DNA from 3 places in the Stenotrophomonas sp. TWI819 genome. Region 2 is predicted to be linked to each of the others. Evidence: predicted binding sites of a transcription regulator. Region 2 holds the regulator's gene; each other region holds the start of a gene.
The links. Region 2 encodes FliA, which starts transcription of late flagellar genes. Its sites were predicted from a motif close to TAAAGTTTNNCNNNCNNNGGCCGATAA; they were not measured.

Region 1: ABE463_RS11760 (methyl-accepting chemotaxis protein) is a predicted target of FliA. The motif match lies at 3,019-3,045, and genes of this name have one in related genera.
Region 3: flgM (flagellar biosynthesis anti-sigma factor FlgM) is a predicted target of FliA. The motif match lies at 2,419-2,445, and genes of this name have one in related genera.

The regions. Positions count from the first base shown of each region.
Region 1 is NZ_JBDJKY010000007.1:166,723-173,914, forward strand. It holds gene ABE463_RS11755 (PA4780 family RIO1-like protein kinase) at 1-764, shown strand, start outside; gene ABE463_RS11760 (methyl-accepting chemotaxis protein) at 857-2,989, opposite strand; gene ABE463_RS11765 (L,D-transpeptidase) at 3,193-4,167, shown strand; gene ABE463_RS11770 (M23 family metallopeptidase) at 4,172-4,867, shown strand; gene ABE463_RS11775 (hypothetical protein) at 5,058-5,468, shown strand; gene ABE463_RS11780 (adenylosuccinate synthase) at 5,566-6,858, opposite strand; gene ABE463_RS11785 (DUF2065 family protein) at 7,166-7,192, opposite strand, start outside.
Region 2 is NZ_JBDJKY010000008.1:27,346-34,537, reverse strand. It holds gene ABE463_RS12250 (flagellar motor protein) at 1-20, opposite strand, end outside; gene ABE463_RS12245 (chemotaxis protein CheA) at 100-1,938, opposite strand; gene ABE463_RS12240 (protein phosphatase CheZ) at 1,944-2,558, opposite strand; gene cheY (chemotaxis response regulator CheY) at 2,558-2,950, opposite strand; gene ABE463_RS12230 (RNA polymerase sigma factor FliA) at 2,967-3,713, opposite strand; gene ABE463_RS12225 (MinD/ParA family protein) at 3,710-4,597, opposite strand; gene flhF (flagellar biosynthesis protein FlhF) at 4,584-6,233, opposite strand; gene flhA (flagellar biosynthesis protein FlhA) at 6,383-7,192, opposite strand, start outside.
Region 3 is NZ_JBDJKY010000001.1:592,064-599,255, forward strand. It holds gene ABE463_RS02575 (EAL domain-containing protein) at 1-440, shown strand, start outside; gene ABE463_RS02580 (ATP-binding protein) at 441-1,664, opposite strand; gene ABE463_RS02585 (flagellar protein FlgN) at 1,750-2,088, opposite strand; gene flgM (flagellar biosynthesis anti-sigma factor FlgM) at 2,085-2,387, opposite strand; gene flgA (flagellar basal body P-ring formation chaperone FlgA) at 2,497-3,144, opposite strand; gene ABE463_RS02600 (chemotaxis protein) at 3,250-4,194, shown strand; gene flgB (flagellar basal body rod protein FlgB) at 4,481-4,876, shown strand; gene flgC (flagellar basal body rod protein FlgC) at 4,880-5,287, shown strand; gene ABE463_RS02615 (flagellar hook capping FlgD N-terminal domain-containing protein) at 5,314-6,000, shown strand; gene flgE (flagellar hook protein FlgE) at 6,032-7,192, shown strand, end outside.

The DNA.
Region 1 (7,192 bases), on a different contig from region 2:
TGGTCCGCAGCGGCGACGATGTGCGCTGCGCGAAGGTCTACAAGGACATGGCCCAACGCAGCTTCCAGCAGCGCGTGCAGTACCAGGAAGGCCGCAAGGTCCGTGGCAGCCGCGAAGCGCGCGCCGTGGGCAAGGCCAGCAACTACGGCCGCAAGCAGCAGGAAGCGGCCTGGAAGAACACCGAGGTCGATGCGCTGTACCAGCTGCGCGATGCCGGCGTGCGCGTGCCCGAGCCGTATGGCTACTTCCACGGCGTGCTGGTGATGGAGCTGGTCACCGATGCCGAAGGTTATTCCGCCGCGCGCCTGGGCGAGGTCGAGCTCAGCCCGGAACAGGCACGCGAGTTCCACCAGATCCTGGTCCGCCAGGTGGTGCGCATGCTGTGCTGCGGCCTGATCCACGGCGATCTGTCGCCGTACAACGTGCTGGTCGGCCCGGAAGGCCCGGTGGTGATCGATTTTCCGCAGGTGGTCAGTGCGGCGGGCAACAATGCCGCACGCACGATGCTGCTGCGCGACGTCAACAACCTCACCGCGTACCTGGGCCGCTGGGCGCCGGAGCTGCTGGAGACCTGGTACGGCGAGGAGATGTGGGCGCTGTTCGAGGCTGGCGATCTGCTGCCGGACAGCGTGCTGACCGGTGAATTCGAGCAGGATGAGAGCACCATCGATCTGGATGGCGTCCGCCATGCCATCAACGATGCACGCGAAGAAGCACTGATCCGCCAGCAGGGTCGCGAAGCGGCGGAAGAGAACGAGGACTGAGCCGGGCGCGCCGCTGCGGCGGCCAGCCGGATCGGTATGAAAAAGCCCCGCCGGAGCGGGGCTTTTCTGTACTACTCAGCGCACGCGTGCCATCACGCCGCCTGCAATGCCGCCGGGCGACGCAGGCTTGCCGCGCTGTTGTCCAGCTTGAACACCGCCACCGATTCGGTCAGTGCATACGCCTGTTCTTCCAGCGCGCGGCTGGCAGCGGTGGCTTCTTCCACGAGCGCCGCGTTCTGCTGGGTCACCTGGTCCATCTGCACGACCACCTGGTTGACCTGCTCGATGCCGGCGGCCTGTTCCTTGGTCGCGGCGGCGATGTCGCTCATCAGCTGATTGGTGCGCGAGCTGGCCTGGGTCAGGCGGGCGATCGCCGCTTCGGACTGCACGGTCACGCTCAGTCCGGTCTTGACCTTGCTGCTGGACTCGTCGATCAGGTCCTTGATCTCCTTGGCCGCCGTACCGGCACGCTGCGCCAGCGTGCGCACCTCGGTGGCCACGACCGCGAAACCGCGCCCGTTCTCACCGGCACGGGCCGCTTCCACCGCCGCGTTCAAGGCCAGGATGTTGGTCTGGAACGCGATGCCATCGATCACCGAGGAGATCTCGGAAATGCGCGCCGAGGACTGGTCGATCTCGCTCATGACGGCTGCCATCTGCGCGATGGCCTGCTCGGTTGCCTTGACCGCGGCACCGGCCGCATGGGCTTCGTGGTCGGCCTGGTTGGCCAGTTCGGCGTTCTGGCGGACTGTGGAGGTCAGCTCTTCCATCGAGGCAGCGGCCTCTTCCAGATTGGCCGCCTGCTGCTCGGTGCGGCGCGACAGATCGCTATGGCCTGCGGCCAGTTCCTGTGCGGCATCGTTGATGCTGCCGGCTGCCCCCTGGATCTGCTGCACGATGCCGGTCAGCTGGACAGCGGTTACCGTGGCATCGTCGCGCATCTGCGCGAACACACCTTCGTAGTGGCCGTCCATGCGCGAGGTCAGATCGCCGGTGGAGATCGCACGCAGCACCTGCGACAGGTCGGCGATGCTGCTCTGCGAGCTGGCCATCATCCCGTTCAACTGGGCGACCATCGCGCGGAACTGGAACTGGAAGCTCTGCTCGGTACCACGCACCGAGAAGTCGCCCGCACGTGCAGCCGACGCCAGCGTCTCGATCTGCTGATTGATCGCCATCAGGCTGTCCTTGACGGTCGCCATGGTGGTGGTCAGCACGGCCTTTTCGCCGGGATAGGTGTCCAGATCGCGGCTCAGGTCGCCGATCGCATAGCGCTGCATCACCTCGACCATGTGGAACTCCACGGCCACGTGTGACCCGACGAGCTCGTTGGTGGCGCGGATCATGCGTCCGAAATCGCCGGGGAAGGCGGCTTCGTCCATGCGGTAGCTGATGGCGCCGGCTTCATGCTGGCGGGCCATGTCCAGCTGGGCAGTGATCGCGCCCTGGACGGTCTGGCGGACCGTGGCCATGGCGTTGCCCAACTGGGTGATCTCATCGCGGCCGCCCAAGCGGAAGTCCTGCTCCAGGTCACCCTTGGCCATGCGGGTGGCCAGACCGACGGCGCGGGCCAGCGGGCCGGTCAGGCTGCGTCCGATCAGGATCGAGGCCGTGATACCGACCACCAGCGCGACCGCACCCAGCACCAGCAACTGCAGGAAGGTGCGCTCGCCCAGCCGGATCGCTTCGGCGGCGGCCTCGCGGCTCTGCTTTTCTTCATAGTCCACGCCATCGCCCAGCGCCTTGTTCCAGGCATTGGCGGCTTCCTGCACGGCGCCCAGGGTCAACGCAGTGGCAGACGCAAAATCCCCCTGCTTGAGCTGCTCGCTCATCTGCTTGTTGAGCGGGCGCGCGACCGCGCGGGCCGCCGCGATGGCGTCGCCGATCGCTTTGTCTTCGGCGCTGGTGGGCAACGCCTGGTAGGCGGCCCAGCTGGCTTCATAACGCTTCACCAGATCGGCGATGCGCACTTCGTCATCAGCCAAACGGTCGCCCTGGCGGATCAGCATCTCACGCCGCACCACCATCATCTGGTTGTTGGCATCAAGCATGTCCGACAGCATCCGGACCTTGGCCACATTGACCTCGACCACCTGCTGCATCGACTGTTTCTGTTCCGCGCTGCCGGTTGCGCCGATGGCGACGACCGCAGCCACCAGCAGCAACAACAGGCCGAAGCCCAGGCCAAGCCGCCAGACAACGCTGACGTTCCGCAAATAATCCATGACAACTTCCAAACGTGGGGGGTGCACTGGTATCGGCCTTCCCTGGACGGCCTTGATCCGTGGGCGTGTTGACGGGTGAATGGGTTCACGTAGTGGACACATTGGCCGGGCCGGTGCCCACACTCAGCCGCGCGTCAGGCTTTTCACGGCCGCTGCGCATGCCCGGCAGGCATGGTGGAAGCACGTCTCTCCTGGAATCGCCGATGACCCTTCGCCTGCACCAGATCGCCCGCCTGTCCGCCCTCGCCCTGGCGCTGGCCGCCCCTGTCTGGGCGGTCGCCCAGACGGCACCGGCCGCGGCACCGGCGACCGCCACGGCCGACACGCCGCTCGCCACCGGGCCGCGCTCGGACCTGCATGCCCAGGTGCTGCTGGACCGCGCGCACTTCTCTCCGGGGCAGATCGATGGCGAAGTGGGTTCCAACCAGAAGCGCGCCGTGTCCGGTTTCCAGGCCGCACGCGGGATCAAGGTGACCGGTGAGCTGGACGATGCGACCTGGAAGGCCCTGCAGCCGGACAGCGCCCCGCCGCTGGTGCGCTACACGCTGACCGCCGAGGATGTTGCCGGCCCGTTCCAGCCCGTGCCGAAGGGGCCGGCCGAACAGGCCAAGCTGACATCGCTGGGCTTCGGCTCGGTGGAAGAAGCACTGGGCGAACGCTTCCACGCCTCACCCGACCTGCTGAAGACGCTCAATCCCGGTGTGGACCTGGGCAAGGCCGGCAGCGTGATCCAGGTGCCGAACATCGCGGTCACGCCGCTGGCCAAGGCCAGCAAGCTGGTGATCGACAAATCCGACTCGACGCTGCGGCTGTTCGATGCCGACGGCAAGGTGTATGCGCAGTTCCCGGTGTCCTCGGGCAGCAAACATGACCCGTTGCCGATCGGCAAGTGGAAGATCCTCGGCATCTCGCGCGATCCGACCTTCCACTACAACCCCAAGCTGTTCTGGGACGCCAAGGCCGGCGACAGCAAGGCGGTGCTGCCACCGGGCCCAAACAATCCGGTCGGGGTGGTCTGGATCGACATTTCCAAGCCACATTACGGCCTGCACGGCACACCCGAGCCTGGCCACGTGGGCAAGACCGAGTCGCATGGCTGTGTGCGCCTGACCAATTGGGATGCGCTGCAGGTGGCCGATGCGGTGGATGCCTCCGTGCCCGTCGTGATGCAGGAGTAAGCGCATGAAGACCCTGCGACTGCTGGCGGTGGGCCTGGTGATCGGTGTGGTCGGCTATTGGTTGCTGGGGCCAGGGCCCTCGGCCCGCCTCGGCGCCGCCGAACCGGCGAAGGTGGGCTCGGCCACGAGTTCCACCCGTGCCGCACTCGACGCACCGCCGCCGCCATCCCCCCCGGCCCGCGCACCCGCACCGATCCCGACCACGCCCCTGCCGCCCGCGCCTGATGCGGGCGGTGTCGCACCGCCCCCTGCGGATGCCACCGGCGCCCTGTTGCTGCCGGTGCAGGGCATCCGTGCGGACCAGTTGCAGGACACCTTCACCGATGCGCGCAGCGAGGGCCGCGTCCACGATGCCATCGACATCCTGGCGCCGAACGGCACGCCGGTGCTGGCCGTCGCCGACGGCACCGTCGAGAAACTGTTCGACAGCGTGCGGGGCGGGCTCACCGTGTACCAGTTCGAACCGAGCGGTCGGTACTGCTATTACTACGCCCATCTGGACCGCTACGCCGACGGTCTGGCGGAGAAAAAGACGGTCAAGCGCGGTGAGGTGATCGGCTATGTCGGCAGCACGGGCAATGCCAGCCCGGAAGCGCCCCACCTGCATTTCGAGATCCATGTACTGGGCCCGGAAAAGCAGTGGTGGAAGGGCGAATCGATCAATCCGTACCCGGTGTTGAAGGGTCAGCAGGCGATTTGATCAAGGCGGGCCGCATGCCACGGCACCACGATGGCGGGCGTGGTCACAGCCGTCCGACGGCCGCGGGCAACCAGTAAAACTACTGGCGCGAATGCGGGATTTTGCCGTTGTCCCGATCTGCAGCGCAGCGGACACTGGCCGCTGACGGCACGCCTCGACCGCCACACCCGCTCTGGAGATGATTGTGATGATGATCGCGCACCGTGTTGCCCTGCTCCTGCTCTGCGCCGGTGCCGCAGCAAGCACCGCCGCAGCGCAGGACCTGCCCGCCACCGCACCGGACCGCTTCGCGATGCTGGATCGCAATGGCGATGGCAAGGTCAGCCGTGATGAGTACGACGGTGACGCGTTCTTCCGCCTGGTCGATGCGGATCACAACTACCGTGTGAGCGTCGATGAAGTGCAGGGGGTGCTCGGTCCGCAGCGTGATGGCGAGTTCTCGGCAGCCGAATGGGTGCGCATTGCCGATCAGAACGGCGACGGCGAACTGAGTGCCGAGGAAATGCGCCGCTCGTCAGAGATGCGTTTCCAGAGCCTGGATGCCAACCACGATGAGACTCTGGAACTGTCGGAACTGCAGATGGGCATCGGCCGGCGCTGACGCGGGCACGGGCGCGGCAACGAAAAAGCCCCGCTCACGCGGGGCTTTTCCTTACTGCTCCACACAATGCCGGGCATGCCCGGCACGGCGCACCTGATCAGGCGAACGGATCCTGCAGCACCATGGTGTGGTCGCGGTCCGGGCCGGTCGAGACGATGCTCACCGGGCAACCGGCCAGCTCTTCCAGCGCGCGCAGGTAAGCGCGGGCGGCCGGCGGCAGGTCGTCCCAGTTGGTGATGCCGTGGGTGTTCTCGGTCCAGCCCGGGAACTCCAGGTACACCGGCGTGCATTCTTCCCAGCCCTGCGCGTCCAGCGGCGCGTACTCGGTACGCTTGCCGCGGTATTCGTACGCGATGCAGACCTTCAGCTTTTCCATGCCGTCGAGCACGTCCAGCTTGGTGATGCACAGGCCGCTGATGCCATTGATGGCCACGGCGCGCTTGAGCGCGACGATGTCCATCCAGCCGCAGCGACGCGGGCGACCGGTCGAGGCGCCGTACTCGGCACCGCGGTCGCGGATGCCCTGGCCGACTTCATCGTCCAGCTCGGTCGGGAACGGGCCACCGCCGACGCGGGTCGCGTAGGCCTTGGCGATACCCAGCACGTAGTCGATCGCATCGGCGCCGACGCCGGCACCGGCCAATGCGCCACCGACGGTGGTGTTGGAGCTGGTGACGTACGGGTAGGTGCCGTGATCGATATCCAGCAGCGCGCCCTGGGCGCCTTCGAACAGCACGCGCTTACCCTGCTTGCGCAGGTCGTGCAGGATGCCGGCAACGTCGGACTTCATCGGCTCGACGTATTCGCCGAAGGCCAGCGCTTCGTCGTAGGTCTTCTGGAAGTCGACCGCGTCGGTCTTGAGATAATTGGTCAGCACGAAGTTGTGGTAATCCAGCGCGGTGCGCAGGAGTTCTTCCAGCTGGGCCGGGTAATGCAGGTCGGCGATGCGGATGCCGCGACGCGCCACCTTGTCTTCATACGCCGGGCCGATGCCACGGCCGGTGGTGCCGATCGCCTTGCCGCCGGCAGCGCGTTCGCGCGCCTGGTCCAGGGCGATGTGGTACGGCATGATCAGCGGCGCGGCCGGGGAGATCTTCAGGCGCGAACGGACTTCCACACCGGAGGTTTCCAGCTCGGCGATTTCCTTCTGCAGCGCGGCCGGCGAGATCACCACGCCGTTGCCGATCAGGCACAGCGCGTCTTCACGCAGGATGCCCGACGGAATCAGGTGCAGCACGGTCTTCTTGCCATTGATGACCAGCGTGTGGCCGGCATTGTGGCCGCCCTGGAAGCGCACGACAGCGCCGATTTCCTCGGTGAGCAGATCGACGATCTTGCCCTTGCCTTCATCGCCCCACTGGGCACCCAACACGACAACTGACTGACCCATGACGGGTAACTCCTGGTTTTTGTGCGGCCATCGGGGCCGCGGGTTTGGGACCCTGCCGGGGTGGCCGCTCAGCGCGGGGTGGCGGGCTCCAGCGGGGAGCGCGCCGACGCTGGGGTACCCAGACACGGAAAAAGCCGGACGAGTGACTCTGAAACAGAGTGCCCGTCCGGCTTTTGTGCATTATCCGGGTTTCCGATGGCCGCTGCCACCCCGGGGGCCGGTGGACTTCACCGGCCGGTCAGAACCGCCGCCTGGGTCGTGTCGGCCAGCGGCCGGCACGACCCACCAGCGCATGGCGGTAACCCGCTCAGTGCTTGAGCCACCACAGGGTGGT
Region 2 (7,192 bases):
ATGAGGCTGAGTCTGTCCATGGGTCCGTTATCGGCTTGTGTGAATGGGACTTGAGACGCCGAAGGAATCCAGTGATGCGGCGGTCACACTTTCACGCGGTCAATCGTGGTTGGTGCGCAGCCCGTCCACGTCCAGGATCAGCGCCATGCGGCCATCACCGATGAGGGTCGCGCCGGCATAGCCACGGAGTCCGCGCAGGGCCTTGGGTAGCGGCTTGATCACCACTTCCTCGCGGCCGCGGACCTGGTCGACCACCAGGCCGAAGCGGGCTTCACCGGCCTGCAGCACCACGATGGTCAGCAGCGAGGACGGCATCGGCTCCACATCCAGCCAGTGACGCAGATCCACCAGGGCCAGCGTGTGCGATTTCCGGTCCAGAACGGCACGGCCGTCGAACCAGCCCAGGGAGGTGTTGGGGGCATGCAGCACCTCCATCACGCGGGCCAGGGGCAGGGCGTAGACGTCCTCGCCGGCCTGCACCAGCAGGGTCGGCAGGATCGCCAGGGTGAGCGGCACGCGGATCATGAAGCGGCTGCCACGGCCCAGCTCGGACTGGATCTGGATCTGACCACTCAACTCGCGGATGCGCGACTGGACCACGTCCATGCCCACGCCGCGGCCGGAGATGTCGGTCACCTGCTGCTTGGTCGAGAAGCCCGGCAGGAACACCAGGTGCAGGCATTCCTCGCTGCTCAGGCGGGCGGCGGCTTCCGGATCGATCAGGCCCTTCTCGCGCGCCTTCTGGCGCAGGCGTTCCGGGTCGATACCCGCGCCGTCGTCCTGCACTTCGATGCTGACGTAGTCGCCTTCCTGCTGCGCGGACAGGCGCACGTGTCCGCTGCGGGGCTTGCCCTGCGCTTCACGCAGCTCCGGCATTTCCACACCGTGATCGATCGCGTTGCGGACCAGATGGACCAGCGGATCGGCCAGCGCTTCGACCAGGTTGCGGTCCAGCTCGGTTTCCGCGCCGATCAGTTCCAGCTCCACTTCCTTCTTCAGCGAGCGCGCGACATCGCGGGCCACCTTGGGGAAGCGCGAGAACACTTTGCCGACCGGCTGCATGCGGGTGCGCATGACGGCCGACTGCAGGCGGGCGGTGGCGATGTCCAGCGTGGAGACCGCGCGGTCCAGCTCTTCATCGTGCAGGCGCGCACGCAGCGTCTTGAGCCGGTTGCGCGAGAGCACCAGCTCGCCGATCAGGTTGACGATCGCATCCAGGCGCTTGGTGTCCACGCGCACGGTGTGCTCGGCCTCGGCAACCGGCTTGTTGGGCGCGGGCTTGTTGGCGGCAGGCGCGGCGGGCGCTGCCACCGCACGCGGCGCCGGGGCCGGTGCGGCCGGCACGGCCTTGGCACCGGGTGCCGCGCCGCCGTGCAGCTGGTCGAGCAGCGATTCGAACTCGTCTTCGCTGATCATGCCGTCGTCTTTCCTGGCGGCGACGGCGGTCGGTGCGGCACCGCCATGCAACTGGTCGAGCAGCGCTTCGAATTCATCGTCGGTGATCAGCTCACCGCTGCTGGGGCCGGCCGCGGCACTGGTGGCAGCCGCCGGGGTGGCCGGGCCGTTCACGTCGAACTGCGCGATCAGTTCCGGCGGGGCATAGCCCGGCTCGGTGCCGGCCGAGACCGAATCCAGCATCGACTGCAGGTAATCCAGCGACTGCTGGGCCGCATCGAAGTGATGGGCCTGCAGCGTGGCCTGGCCCGAGCGTGCCATGCCCAGGGTTTCCTCGGCGGCGTGGCACAGCTCCACCATCGCCTGGATGCCGAGGAAGCCCGCGCCGCCCTTGAGCGTGTGGAACCCGCGGAACACGGCGTTGAGCTGGTCACTGTCCTGGGGCGCCTGCTCCAGCGACACCAGCTGTTCGCCGAGGCGATCCAGGATCTCCTGGGCCTCGAGGATGAAGTCGGCAGCGATATCGTCTGGAACAGCACTCATGATCGTTAAAGTCCCAAATCGGAGAGCAGGTCGTCAGCGTCGACCTGTGAAACCTGGTGGCGGTCCAGACCGGTCACGGCCGGGCCGGCCAGGCCGTTGTCACGCTTGTGCGCGGTGTCGTCCTGCGGCGGCAGGCCCAGGGCACTGAAGCCCTCATGCACGCGACGCACGATGCCCACCACGCGGCGGATGATCTGCCCGGTGAGATCCTGATAGCTCTGGGTGAGCGCGATCTCGGTCAGGTTGTGGCGGATGCGGTCCAGCTGCTGGTCCTGGTCGGCCGTCAAGCCATTGGCGCGCAGCTGCTCGGTGAGCGTGCGGCATTCTTCGGCCAGGTCCAGGGTGCGGTGGGTGGCCTGTTCGGTCATCGCCACCACATGGTCAAGGCGTGCGCAGGCATCGTCCAGTTCGCCGGCTTCGCTGGGCAGGCTGGGCAGCTCGCCCAGTGCCTGGCCAAGTTCGCGGGCGAGCCGGTTCAACCCGGCCATCATCGGCTGGGTACGCAGCGCGGCGAGTGCGTCGATTTCCTGACGCCACGCGGCTTCGTCACCCGATTCCAGCGCGGCCAGTGCATCCTGCAGGCGCTGCACCAGCGCTGATTTGTCGCTCAGGGTTTCCATCAGGCGCTCGCCGCCAGACGCTCGAAGATCTTGCCGAGCTTTTCTTCCAGGGTCTGGGCGGTGAACGGCTTGATGATGTAGCCGTTGACGCCGTTCTGGGCCGCTTCGATGATCTGCTCGCGCTTGGCTTCAGCGGTCACCATCAACACCGGCAGCGTCTTGAGCTTGGCGTCGGCGCGGATGGCCTTGAGCAGGTCGATGCCCGTCATCACCGGCATGTTCCAGTCGGTGACCACGAAATCGAACGGCTGGCTCTGCAACAGCATCAGCGCGGCATGCCCGTCCTCGGCTTCGGCCGTGTTGGTGAAGCCCAGATCGCCCAGCAGGTTCTTGACGATACGACGCATGGTCGAAAAATCGTCGACGATCAGGATACGCATGTTCTTGTCCAAAGCTCTTTCCTCGGTCTTAATGGTTCTCGAGGCCGGCGTCGGCCGCCTCGAAGATTTTCAGTCGGCCACGCAGGCGCAGCACGGCCTGGCCATGGATCTGGCACACGCGCGATTCGCTGACGCCCAACACGGCGCCGATCTCTTTCAGGTTCAGTTCCTGCTCGTAGTACAGCGACAGGACCAGCTGTTCGCGCTCGGGCAGCAGCCCGATCGCGTTGCCCAGCTCACGCCCGAACTCACCGCGCTCCAGCACCTGCTGCGGGGTCGGGCCGCCCTGGGCGACGGTGTCCAGCTCGCCCTGGTCCTCGATCCGTGATTCCAGGCTCAGCACCTGGCCGCGCGAGGCATCTTCCATCAGGCGCAGGTAGTCCGGCAGCGGCATGTCCATCGCGGCCGCCACTTCCGTGGCGCTGGCGGCGCGTCCGGTGCTCTGTTCGAGCCGGCGGATGGTGGCGGCGGCGTCGCGGGCCCGGCGATGGACCGAGCGAGGCACCCAGTCGCCACGGCGGATCTCATCGATCATCGAGCCACGGATGCGGATCGAGGCATAGGTCTCGAACGAGGCGCCCTGGTCGGCGTCATAGCTGCGCGACGCTTCGATCAGACCCATCATGCCGGCCTGGATCAGGTCGTCGACCTCCACGCTGGCGGGCAGACGTGCCGCCAGATGGTGGGCGATGCGGCGGACCAGGTCCGAGTGCTGGGCAATGCACTCGTTCGCGGCGACCCGCTGGACCTCTTTGTATTGTGCGGCGCCTTTCATGCGGTCACCCCGCGTTGCTTGAGGATGCGTTCCAGGAAGAACTCGACGCCACCCCGCGGCTCGGTCGGGGCCTGCCAGCGTGCGGTACGGCGTGCGATCTCGGTCAAGGCCAGCGCCGACGGACTGGACGGGTAGGCCTTCACCACCGGCTGCTGGCGCTGGACCGACAGGCGCAACCAGTCGTCCTGCGGCACACAGCCGAGGTAGTTGAGCGACACATCGGCCAGGAACTTCTCGCAGACGCGGGTCAGCTTTTCGTACAGCACCCGGCCTTCATTCGGGTCGCGCACCATGTTGGCGACCACCTGGATGCGGTCCACGCCGCGTTCGCGCGAGAGGACTTTGATCAGGGCGTAGGCATCGGTGATCGAGGCCGGTTCGTCGCAGACCACCACCACGGTGTCCTGGGCGGCCTGGCAGAAGGTCAGCACGCCGTCGGTGATGCCCGCGGCCGTGTCCACGACCATGATGTCCAGTTCGCGCTCCAGCTCGGAGAACACGTTGACCAGGCCGATGTGCTCGGCCTGCTGCAGCTCGGCCATGTTGCGGCGGCCCGAGGCGGCCGGCACCACCAGCACGCCGCCGGGACCTTCGATGATGACCTCCTCCAGCGTGCAGCGCCCGGCGACCAGGTCGGCCAGGGTCACGGTCGGCTTCAGGCCCAGGATCACATCGACGTTGGCCAGGGCCAGGTCGGCATCCAGCAGCAGGGTACGTTTGCCCATGCTGGCAAGCGCCACGGCCAGATTGGCCGAAACGTTCGTTTTGCCCACGCCGCCCTTGCCGCCGGTGACGGCGATGGTGCGGACCGGGCCCAGCGGCTGGCTTCGGGTAGCCGACAACGGGAAGGTCTGGGTCAGCTTGGCGTACTCACGCGACGGCATGGTTCAACTCCGGGTTGCAGGGCATATCGGCCGCGCGGCGCAAATCTTCAAGGCGAAGTACAAGATTGGCCGCGCTGGCACGGTGCAGGTCTTCAGGAACGTCCTGGCCATCGGTGATCCAGGTGATCGGCAGGCGGTGGTCGACGGCCACCGACAGGGCGGTACCGAAGCGGCCGGTCTCATCCAGCTTGCTCAGCACCACGCCCTGGGGGTTGGCGGCGCTGAAGCGGCGGACCACCTCGTCCATATCGCCGAAACTGGTGTTGGCCGGCAGCACCAGCAGGGTGCGGATCTGCTCGGCGGCCCGCAGCCACTGCAGCTGGGCGGCCAGTGCACGGTCGCGCGGGCCCAGGCCGGCGGTGTCGATCAGGACCAGCTTGTAGTCCTTCAGGCGCTCCAGCAGCTGGTTGAGGTCGCTGCCGCTGCTGGCTTCGTGAACCGCGATGCCGAGCTGGCGGCCAAAGCCGTACAGCTGTTCGCGGGCGCCGATGCGGCCGGTATCGGTGGTGACCAGGGCGACATCGCGGGCGGCGTGGGCTTCGGCGAAACGCGAGGCCAGCTTGGCGATGGTGGTGGTCTTGCCGGCGCCGGTCGGGCCGACCAGGGCGATCACACCGCCGGCTTCCAGCGGATCGACCGGGGCGATCGGCAGCTTCCTGGAGAGCAGGCCGAGCATCAGGCCGCGGCCACGGTGGGCTTCGGTGTCCAGCGGGATCTGCATGGCCACGTCGCGGCTGATCCCGGCATCGAAGCCGTATTCGTCCATCAGGTCCAAGGCGGCCGCACGGACCGGCGAGCCGCGCAGGCGTTCGTCGGTGAAGCGGTGCATCTCGCGCTCGATGACGTGGCGCATGCCGGCCACTTCGTGACGCAGCTGGCGGATTTCTTCGTCGTCGCGCGGGATCAGGCTCAGCTCCGGCGCGCTGGCCACGACCGGTGCCGGTTCGTTGGCGGCGGCCGCGGTGGTCACCGGCAGCGGCAGCGCCGGCGGTACCGCGGCAGCCACGATCGCGGCCGGGGCGAGCACCGCGGCGGCCGGCAGTGCGGGTTCGTCGGCGTCGTCCAGCGGCGGGTCGATCACGAAGCGGGCGCGGTTGATCGGGGCCGGGGCCGCGACAGCCTCCATCGGTGCGGCGGGCGAGGCTGCGGCAGCCTGCTCGACATTGAACGGCGCGAAGATCTGCTCCGGCAGCGACGGTTCGTTGACGGCGGGGCTGACGCTGGCGCGGGCCAGGGTAGCGGCAAAGCCATCGCTGCCGCGCTGGGGCACGCTTTCGTTGGCGGTATCGAGCGTGCGACCGGTCGCGCCGACAGCGGCGCGGGCCAGGGCGGCAACGGCCGAGGTGGTGGCGGCCACCGGCTCGGGCGTGGCCACCGGGGTCTTGCGACGGGTCACGGCGGCGATCACGGCATCGGCGGCGCTGCGCGGGCGCGGGGCCGGCGGCGGAGCGACATCCTTGCGGGCCGCTTCCAGGGCGCGCTGCACTGCGCCCTCGTCGTAGTTCGCCGCCGCCACGATCTCGACACCTTCGGCGATCCGGCGGTTGGACAGGATCACTGCGTCAGGACCGTGTTCCTTGCGCACCAGGTTCATGGCCGAGCGCATATCGGAGGCGACGAAGCGTTTGATTTTCATGCTGTGGTACCGGGACTGGGGCGGCGGAGTGGTGGAAGGGAAACGCTGGTTGTCGGTGGTCTGCACGGTCAGGGATTCCCTTTATTTCCTGCTGCGGTGAATTCGAGTGGGGTGTCTGTTTTCTGTCGCGGTGCCGTCGGGCGCCTGGCTCAACTGATCGTGCCGACCAGCTTCAGCCGTTTGTCCTCGGGCACCTCGCTGTAGGCGAGTACGGACAGCGAGGGGACGCTGTGGCGTACCAGCCGTGCCAGCGCGGCACGTACCGGGCCAGGCACCAGCACGACCGCCGGCTCGTTCTTCGCTTCCTGCTTGCCGACACATTCGGCCAGGCTTTGATGCAGTCGCTCAGCGAGTCCGGGTTCCAGCGCGGCGCCGTTGCCCTGAGTGGACTCCTGCAAGACGCGTTCCAGTTGCGGGTTGAGGGTGAACACCGGCAGCTCCGCCGACATTCCGGCGATCTCCTGCACGATGAAACGGCCCAGCGCGTTGCGCACGGCAGCGGTCAGCACCGCCGGGTCCTGGCTGGTCGGGGCGCTTTCCACCAGCGATTCGACGATCTTGCGCAGCTGGCGGATCGGAATGCGTTCGATCAGCAGGTTCTGCAGCACGCGCACCACGGCCGAGAGCGGCAGCGATTTGGGTGTCAGATCCTCGACCAGCTTCGGTGCGCTCTTGGCCAGGTTGGCCAGCAGCTGCTGCACTTCTTCATGGCCGAGCAGTTCCGGGGCGTGCTCGCGGATCAGGTGCGACAGATGCGTGGCGACCACCGTGGCCGGATCGACCACGGTGTAGCCCATCGTTTCGGCGTTGGCGCGCTGGTGCGGTTGGATCCAGGTGGCGTCCAGGCCGAAGGCGGGATCCTTGCCGGCAATGCCTTCCAGCGTGCCCAGCGCGCTGCCCGGGTCCAGCGCGAGTTCGCGGTCCGGGTGGATCTCGGCCGTGGCTACCGGGACGCCGTG
Region 3 (7,192 bases), on a different contig from region 2:
CCTTCGCCGAGACCCGCCCGGATCGCACGTTGTTGCTGCTGGACGACGAGGAGAACGTGCTGCGCTCACTGGTGCGCCTGTTCCGCCGCGACGGTTACCGCATTCTCGCTGCCGGCAACGTGCGCGATGCGTTCGATCTGCTGGCCATCAACGACGTGCAGGTGATCCTGTCCGATCAGCGCATGAGCGACATGAGCGGCACCGAGTTCCTGGGCCGGGTGAAGATGCTCTACCCGGACACTATCCGGCTGGTGCTGTCCGGCTACACGGACCTCAACACGGTGACCGATGCGATCAACCGCGGCGCGATCTACCGGTTCCTGACCAAGCCGTGGAACGACGATGAGCTGCGCAAGCACATCCACCAGGCGTTCCGCACGCACGAGGAACAGCGCCGGGCCAACACCGCGCCTGCGGTGGCTGCCCCGGCAGACGACTGATCAGCGCGGCTGCTTGATCGGCAGCACCACGCGGAATTTCGACCCCACGCCCGGCGTGCTGTCCAGGTCGATGCGACCGTGGTGCTTGTTGATGATGCTGTAGGAGATCGACAGGCCCAGCCCGGTGCCGCTGCCGACCGGCTTGGTGGTGAAGAACGGATCGAAGATGCGCTGGCGCAGATCCGGCGAGATACCCCCGCCGGTATCCTCGAACTCCACCCAGACTGTCTCGCCATCCACGCCGGTGCGCACGTTGATCGTGCCGCGGTCGGCGATGGCATGGCCGGCGTTGAGCAGCAGGTTCATGTAGACCTGGTTCAACTCCGACGGCAGGCACTCCACCAGCGGCAGCTGGCCGAACTCGCGGTGCAGGGTCACCTTGTACTTGAGCTCGTTCCAGATGATGTTGATCGTGGATTCCAGACCGGCATGCAGGTCGACCAGCTTCCACGACTCATCGCGGCCGGAGTAAGAGAAGTCCTTCAGATCGCGCACGATGCGCGTCACCCGCTCGATGCCCTCGCGCGATTCGGCCATCAGCTGCGGCAGATCGCGGCTGATGAAATCGATGTCGAAGCGCTGACGGATGTCGTCGATCTCCGGGATCAGTGCCTTCGGATCGGGCGCACGCAGCGCACGCTCGTACGCTTCGATCACGGTGAACAGACTGCGCAGGTATTCCTGCAGGCTGCCCAGGTTGGAGTGCACGTAGCCGATCGGGTTGTTGATCTCGTGCGCCACACCGGCCGCCAGCTGGCCGATGGAGGCCATCTTCTCGGACTGCAGCAGTTTTTCCTGGGTGCCGTTGAGGCGCAGGTAGGCCTGGCGCAGCTCGGCATGACGCTGCTGCAGCTCGCGCTCGTAGTCTTCCTGGCCTTCGATACGGCGGAACAGCGCCAGATAGTGCCGCTGGCCGCCATCGTCGTGGTGGTAGACGTGGGCGATGACCATGCGCTCACCGACCGGCAGGCTGCCATTCCAATGGCCGTGGAGGCGTGCCTGCTCCAGTGCATCGGGCGGTAGCAGCTGGCGCAGCCATTGCGCGGGGGTCAGCTCGGCATCGCGTTCGGCCTGGCCGAGAATCTCACTGACCGCGGTGTTGGCCAGCGCGACGCTGCCGTCCTCACGAAACAGCAGAACCCCTTCCTTGATCCGCTCGAACAGGGCAAGCAGAACCGGATGCGGGGGCAACGGGGCGGTGACAAGGGAGGACGTTACGGTCACGGTCACATCGGGCGGCTGGAAAACAGGCGCCCAATATACGCGGTGACGTCATCGTCGGCAGCCTGGGGCCGCCGGATCGGGCTGCTCAGGCGACCGCGAGCGGCCGCCGGGTGTGCAGCGTGTGCGACTGGCCCTTGGCGTCGTACGCCGAGGAATCCTCGCTGCGGCCGAGTTGGCGCAGCGCCCAGTTGACCTCGCGGCGCCGCCGCGACAGCAGCACGCCGTTGGCGCGATTGCGCTCGGCCAGCTCCTGCACGCGCTCGGCCTGGCCGAGCGGCAATGCGGCCTCGAGGGCCCGCAACGCCTCCAGCTTGGCACCCGTCGCGCGGATCAGGGCCTGCACGTCATGCTCGACCAATGCCTGGCGTTCGACGTCCAAGGCATCGCTGAGGCGCTGCAGCGGCTCGCTCATCGCCAGCTTCATCCCTGCAGCTGCTGGTCCAGCTCAAGCATGCGCGAGGCGATCGCGTCGGGATTGATCTTGTAGGTGCCGTTCTGCAGCGAATCACGCACGGCCTGGACACGGTTGGCATCGATTGCCGGAGCCGTGGACAGTTCACGCTGCATGGCCTGCAGGCTGGTGGCTTCGCCAGTCAGGCGCAGGCTGTCGGCAGCCTCCACCGGGCGCGCCGGGGCATCGGTGCTGACGCTGGGCTTGTTGCCGAGCGCAACACTGCGCAGATGGGCGGTGGCCTGCAGGTTGCCGTCGATTTTCTGGCTCATGGGTTTGTCCTGGAAGTACGGTTCACAAGGGATAACGGCCAGTCAGCCGCCATCTTTAGGGGAATATTGCAGGTTTTGCGGTAAAAGTGGCCCGTATTCACAATTCTGGTCAGCGCGCCACTAAAACGTCACCGCTGGCCGCGACGGTGCCCTGCACGATCTTGCGCGAAGAGAGGTTCTCGACCGAGACCCGCTCATTCTCGCCCGCGTCGGCCATGGCGCGCCCGGCAACCCGGACCTCCACCCCGCCGCGCCGGGACACCAGGGCGACACTGTCGCCGCGCCGCACCAGCCGCTGGGCAACCAGATCGTTGGCCGACAGCAAGCTGCCGGCGCTCAGGGTCCTGCGTGCCACCCGGCCAACCGCCGCCGCCGGATCGGCCAGCGCAGCACCGGCGATCCGTGCCGCATCACGCTGGCCAGTGGTGATATCGGCCGCCGCCAGGGTTTCTCCAGCAGCCACGCCTCTATTGAGAATGAGCACGGTCTGGTTGCGCCGCACCTTTACCGGTACGAACAAACGCCAGCCGCCCGCGTCGGGGCAGCTCACCTCCACTGTACTGGTCCCGGTGGGCTGGGCGGCCAGCGGTTGACCACACGCCGGCAGGCGCAGTGCCGAATCCAGGGTGGTGTCACCTTCGCTGCCGGCCGGCAACGTCCCCAGCGCCGCCTGGCGGATGCTGTCCACTGGTTGCCAGCCCCCAGCGGCCCAGGCGGGCGCGGCCAGCAACAGTGCGGCAAAGAGAACAGAACGCATGGGCACTCCACGGGCAAGGATCATGCGCAGCTCGATGCAAGGGTCATGCCGAACTCCTGCGCGCAGGGCGCTCAAGTCGCCGCCGGTGCCGCCGATACCAAGTCCATGTCCCATGACCTGCTCAACCGCATCGACCAGCGTACGCGACTGGCCGGCCACAATCGTCTGGCCCTGCTGCTGTTCCGGCTGGGTGGACGTCAGCTTTTTGGCGTGAATGTCTTCAAGGTGCAGGAAGTGCTGCGGCGCCCGGATCTGTTCCAGGTGCCGGGGCTGCCCAGCCAGTTCGCCGGTGTGGCCGATGTCCGTGGCCGCTCGGTGCCGGTGCTGGACCTGGGCCTGGCGATCGGCCACCCCGAGCGTGAGCCCGATGCCGACAAGGCGCCGGGCTACCTGGTGGTGACCGAGTTCAACCGTTCCATCCAGGGCTTCCTGGTCAGCGGTGTGGAACGCATCGTCAACATTGCCGTCGAAGACATCCACCCGCCGCCGGAACTGGGCGCCGAGTCCAGCTATCTGACCGCAGTCACCCGTTTTCAGGGCGAACTCATCCAGGTGATCGACGTGGAAAGCGTGCTGGCCGACATCGCCGAAGTCCGCGGTGAGGCCGTGCTGGATCCCTCGATGGCCCTGCCCGCCGACGCCCCGCCGATGCAGGTCCTGGTGGTGGACGACTCCCGCGTGGCCCGCCAGCAGATCCGCAGCGTGCTGGACCAGCTGGGGGTCGGGGCGACCCTGCTCTCGGACGGCAAGCAGGCGCTGGACCACCTGCTGCAGATCCACGCCTCCGGGGAGAACCCCGCCGAGCGCTACGCGATGGTGATCTCCGATATCGAAATGCCGGCGATGGACGGCTACACCCTGACGACGGAAATCCGGCGTCACCCGGGCCTGGCCGGCCTGTACGTGCTGCTGCACACCTCCCTGTCGGGCGTGTTCAACAACGCGATGGTCGAGCGGGTCGGCGCGAATGCGTTCGTGGCCAAGTACTCGCCGCATGAGCTGGCGGACTTCCTGCTGGACCGCCTGAAGAAGGTCGCGATGGCGGCGTAAGGGGCGGCCGGCGCTGGCGCCGGCGTCCTTCCCCCGGTGGGTGTACGGCATCCATGCGTCGCGTGGATGCACACCCGGGGTATGGCTTGCGCATCCACGCATGGCGTGGATCTACCTTGGGGCTTGGCCCTTTTATCCACGGATGGCGTGGATCTACCCCGGGGCATGGCCCCCTTGCCCTGGGGTGGTGAATTCCCCGGCGTGAACATGCCGCCAGCTACCTTCGCGCCCTGCCCTCTGGCACGCCGCTTGCACTGCCCCTGGCATCGTCCCGTGGGAGTGCGCCATGCCCAATCTGATTTCCAACTATCTGGGTGTCCATGCCCAGGCCATGCCGTTGCGCGAGCAGCGGATGAAGCTGATCGCCAGCAACCTGAGCAACGCCGATACCCCCGGCTACAAGGCCCAGGACCTGGATTTCGATGCCGCGTTGCGTAATGCCCAGGGCCTGGATGCAAACGGCCTGATGAAAACCACCAACGAACAGCATTATGAGATCGGCGGCGGGCTGAACCCGTTCCAGATCGCCAAAGAAGGCGTGCAGCCGAGCATCGACGGCAATACCGTCGACCCGGATGCCGAACGCGCCGCTTACGGCCGCGCTGCGCTGGAGTACCGCGCTTCGCTGAGCTTCGTCGAATCCAAGGTGCGCTCGATGCTCACCGCGATCACGGGGCAATAAGCCATGAGCAACCTGCCCATTTTCGATATCGCCGGTTCCGCGCTGCAGGCGCAGTCCGTGCGCATGAGCACCATTGCCTCCAACCTCTCCAACGCCGACACCGTCGCCGGTTCGGCCGATGCGGTCTACAAGCCGCTGGAGCCGATCTTCCAGTCGGTCACCAGCCGCACCGACCCGAACATCACCACGGTGCAGGTCAAGGAGATCAGCCAGAGCAACGCCGCGCCGATCCAGCGCTACGAGCCGGGCCACCCGCTGGCCGATGCCGATGGCTACATCTACCAGCCCGACGTGGACCCGGTCGCGCAGATGGTCAACCTGATCTCGACCTCGCGCAATTACCAGGCCGGCGTGGAGATGCTGACCACCGCCAAGGAACTGGCGCTGGCCACGCTGACCATGGGTCGCTGACCCTCACTCCCCAGGAATCGACCCCCATGAGCACCACCAACGGCGTTGGCCAGAACAGCAGCGACATCTACACCGCGCTGGGCCTGAACGCACCCAACAGCGACACCAGCAAGAAGAAAAGCACCCTGGACCAGGCCGACTTCATGCGCCTGATGACCGAGCAGCTGCGTCACCAGGATCCGCTCAAGCCGATGGACAATACCCAGATGGTCGCGCAGATGGCGCAGCTGTCGCAGGTCCAGGGCATCACCGACCTCAACAACACGGTCAAGGGCTTCCAGGATTCGATGTCCAGCGACCAGATCCTGCGCGGCGCGGCCCTGGTGGGTCACGAAGTGCTGGTGCCCTCCGAGAAGCTCGCGCTGGAGAAGGACGGCGACGTCACCGGCATGGTCGCCGCGCCCAGCGCCGGCTTCGTGACGGTGGACATCACCGATGCCAACGGCGTGAAGGTCAACCAGATCAGCGTGGAAGCCAAGGCCTCCGGCGAAGTCACCTTCGACTGGGACGGCAAGGATGCCAACGGCAACCGCATGGCCGAAGGCACCTACACCATCGTCGCTTCGCATACCGACACCGCTGGCGCCAAGACCAAGCTCAACACCTATGTGCAGGCCCCGGTAGAGAGCGTCACGGTCGGCACGGACGGCCTGTACCTCAACCTCAAGGGTCTGGGCACGGCCCCGATCGACTACGTGCTCCGCATCAGCTGAGCCGCACCACCCGAATCCACAGGAGCAACCCATGGGCTTCAACGTCTCGTTGTCCGGCATCAACGCAGCCAATGCCGATCTGAACGTCACGGCGAACAACATCGCCAACGTCAACACCACCGGCTTCAAGCAGTCGCGCGCCGAATTCGCCGATCTGTTCTCGGCCACCAGCTACGGCCTGTCCAAGAACGCGGTCGGCTCGGGCGTACGCCTGACCAACGTCGCCCAGCAGTTCTCGCAGGGCAACAACGAACAGACCGGGCGCAGCCTGGACATGGCCATTTCCGGTGAGGGCTTCTTCACCATGACCATGAACGGTGCGCGTGTGTATTCGCGCGCCGGCAACTTCCAGACCGACCAAGCCGGCTACGTGATCAACCCGCAGGGTGCACGCCTGCAGGTGTTCGCACCCAACGCCGACGGCACCAACTTCGATGCCGGCCGCCTGACCGATCTGCAGCTGCTGACCACCGACAGCCCGCCCAAGCAGACCACCGGCGTCAACATCAGCTTCACCCTGCCGGCCAACGCCAAGCCGCCGACCGTGACCACGTTCGATCCGACCGATTCGAACAGCTACAACCATTCGACCGGTGGCATCACCGTGTACGACTCGCTGGGCGTCAGCCACACCCAGACCTCGTACTTCGTCAAGACCGCAACCACCAACCAGTGGCAGGTCTACAACTTCGTCGACGGCCAGCAGGTCGGCGCCGCAACGCCGATGGCCTTCAACGAATCCGGTGCACTGATCAACCCGGCCAACGGCAAGATCGCGTTCACCGCGTTCAGTCCGACCACCGGCGCCGGCGATCTGTCGCTGACCCTGGATATCAGCGGCTCGACCCAGTACGGCGAGAAGTTCGCCCTGCGCAACACCCAGCAGGACGGCTACGCGGCCGGCAAGCTCAACGAAATCACTGTGTCTGAAGAAGGCGTCGTCTACGCGCGCTACTCCAACGGCGATGACCGCCCGCTGGGCCAGGTCGCGCTGACCACCTTCAACAACGCGCAGGGCCTGGAAGCCAAGGGCAACAACCTCTGGGTGGAAACCTTCAACTCCGGCACCCCGCGTACCGGCGCGCCGGACAGCTCCAACCTGGGCAAGGTCCAGGCCGGTTCGCTGGAAGCCTCCACGGTCGACCTGACCGAGCAGCTGGTCAACATGATCACCGCCCAGCGCAACTTCCAG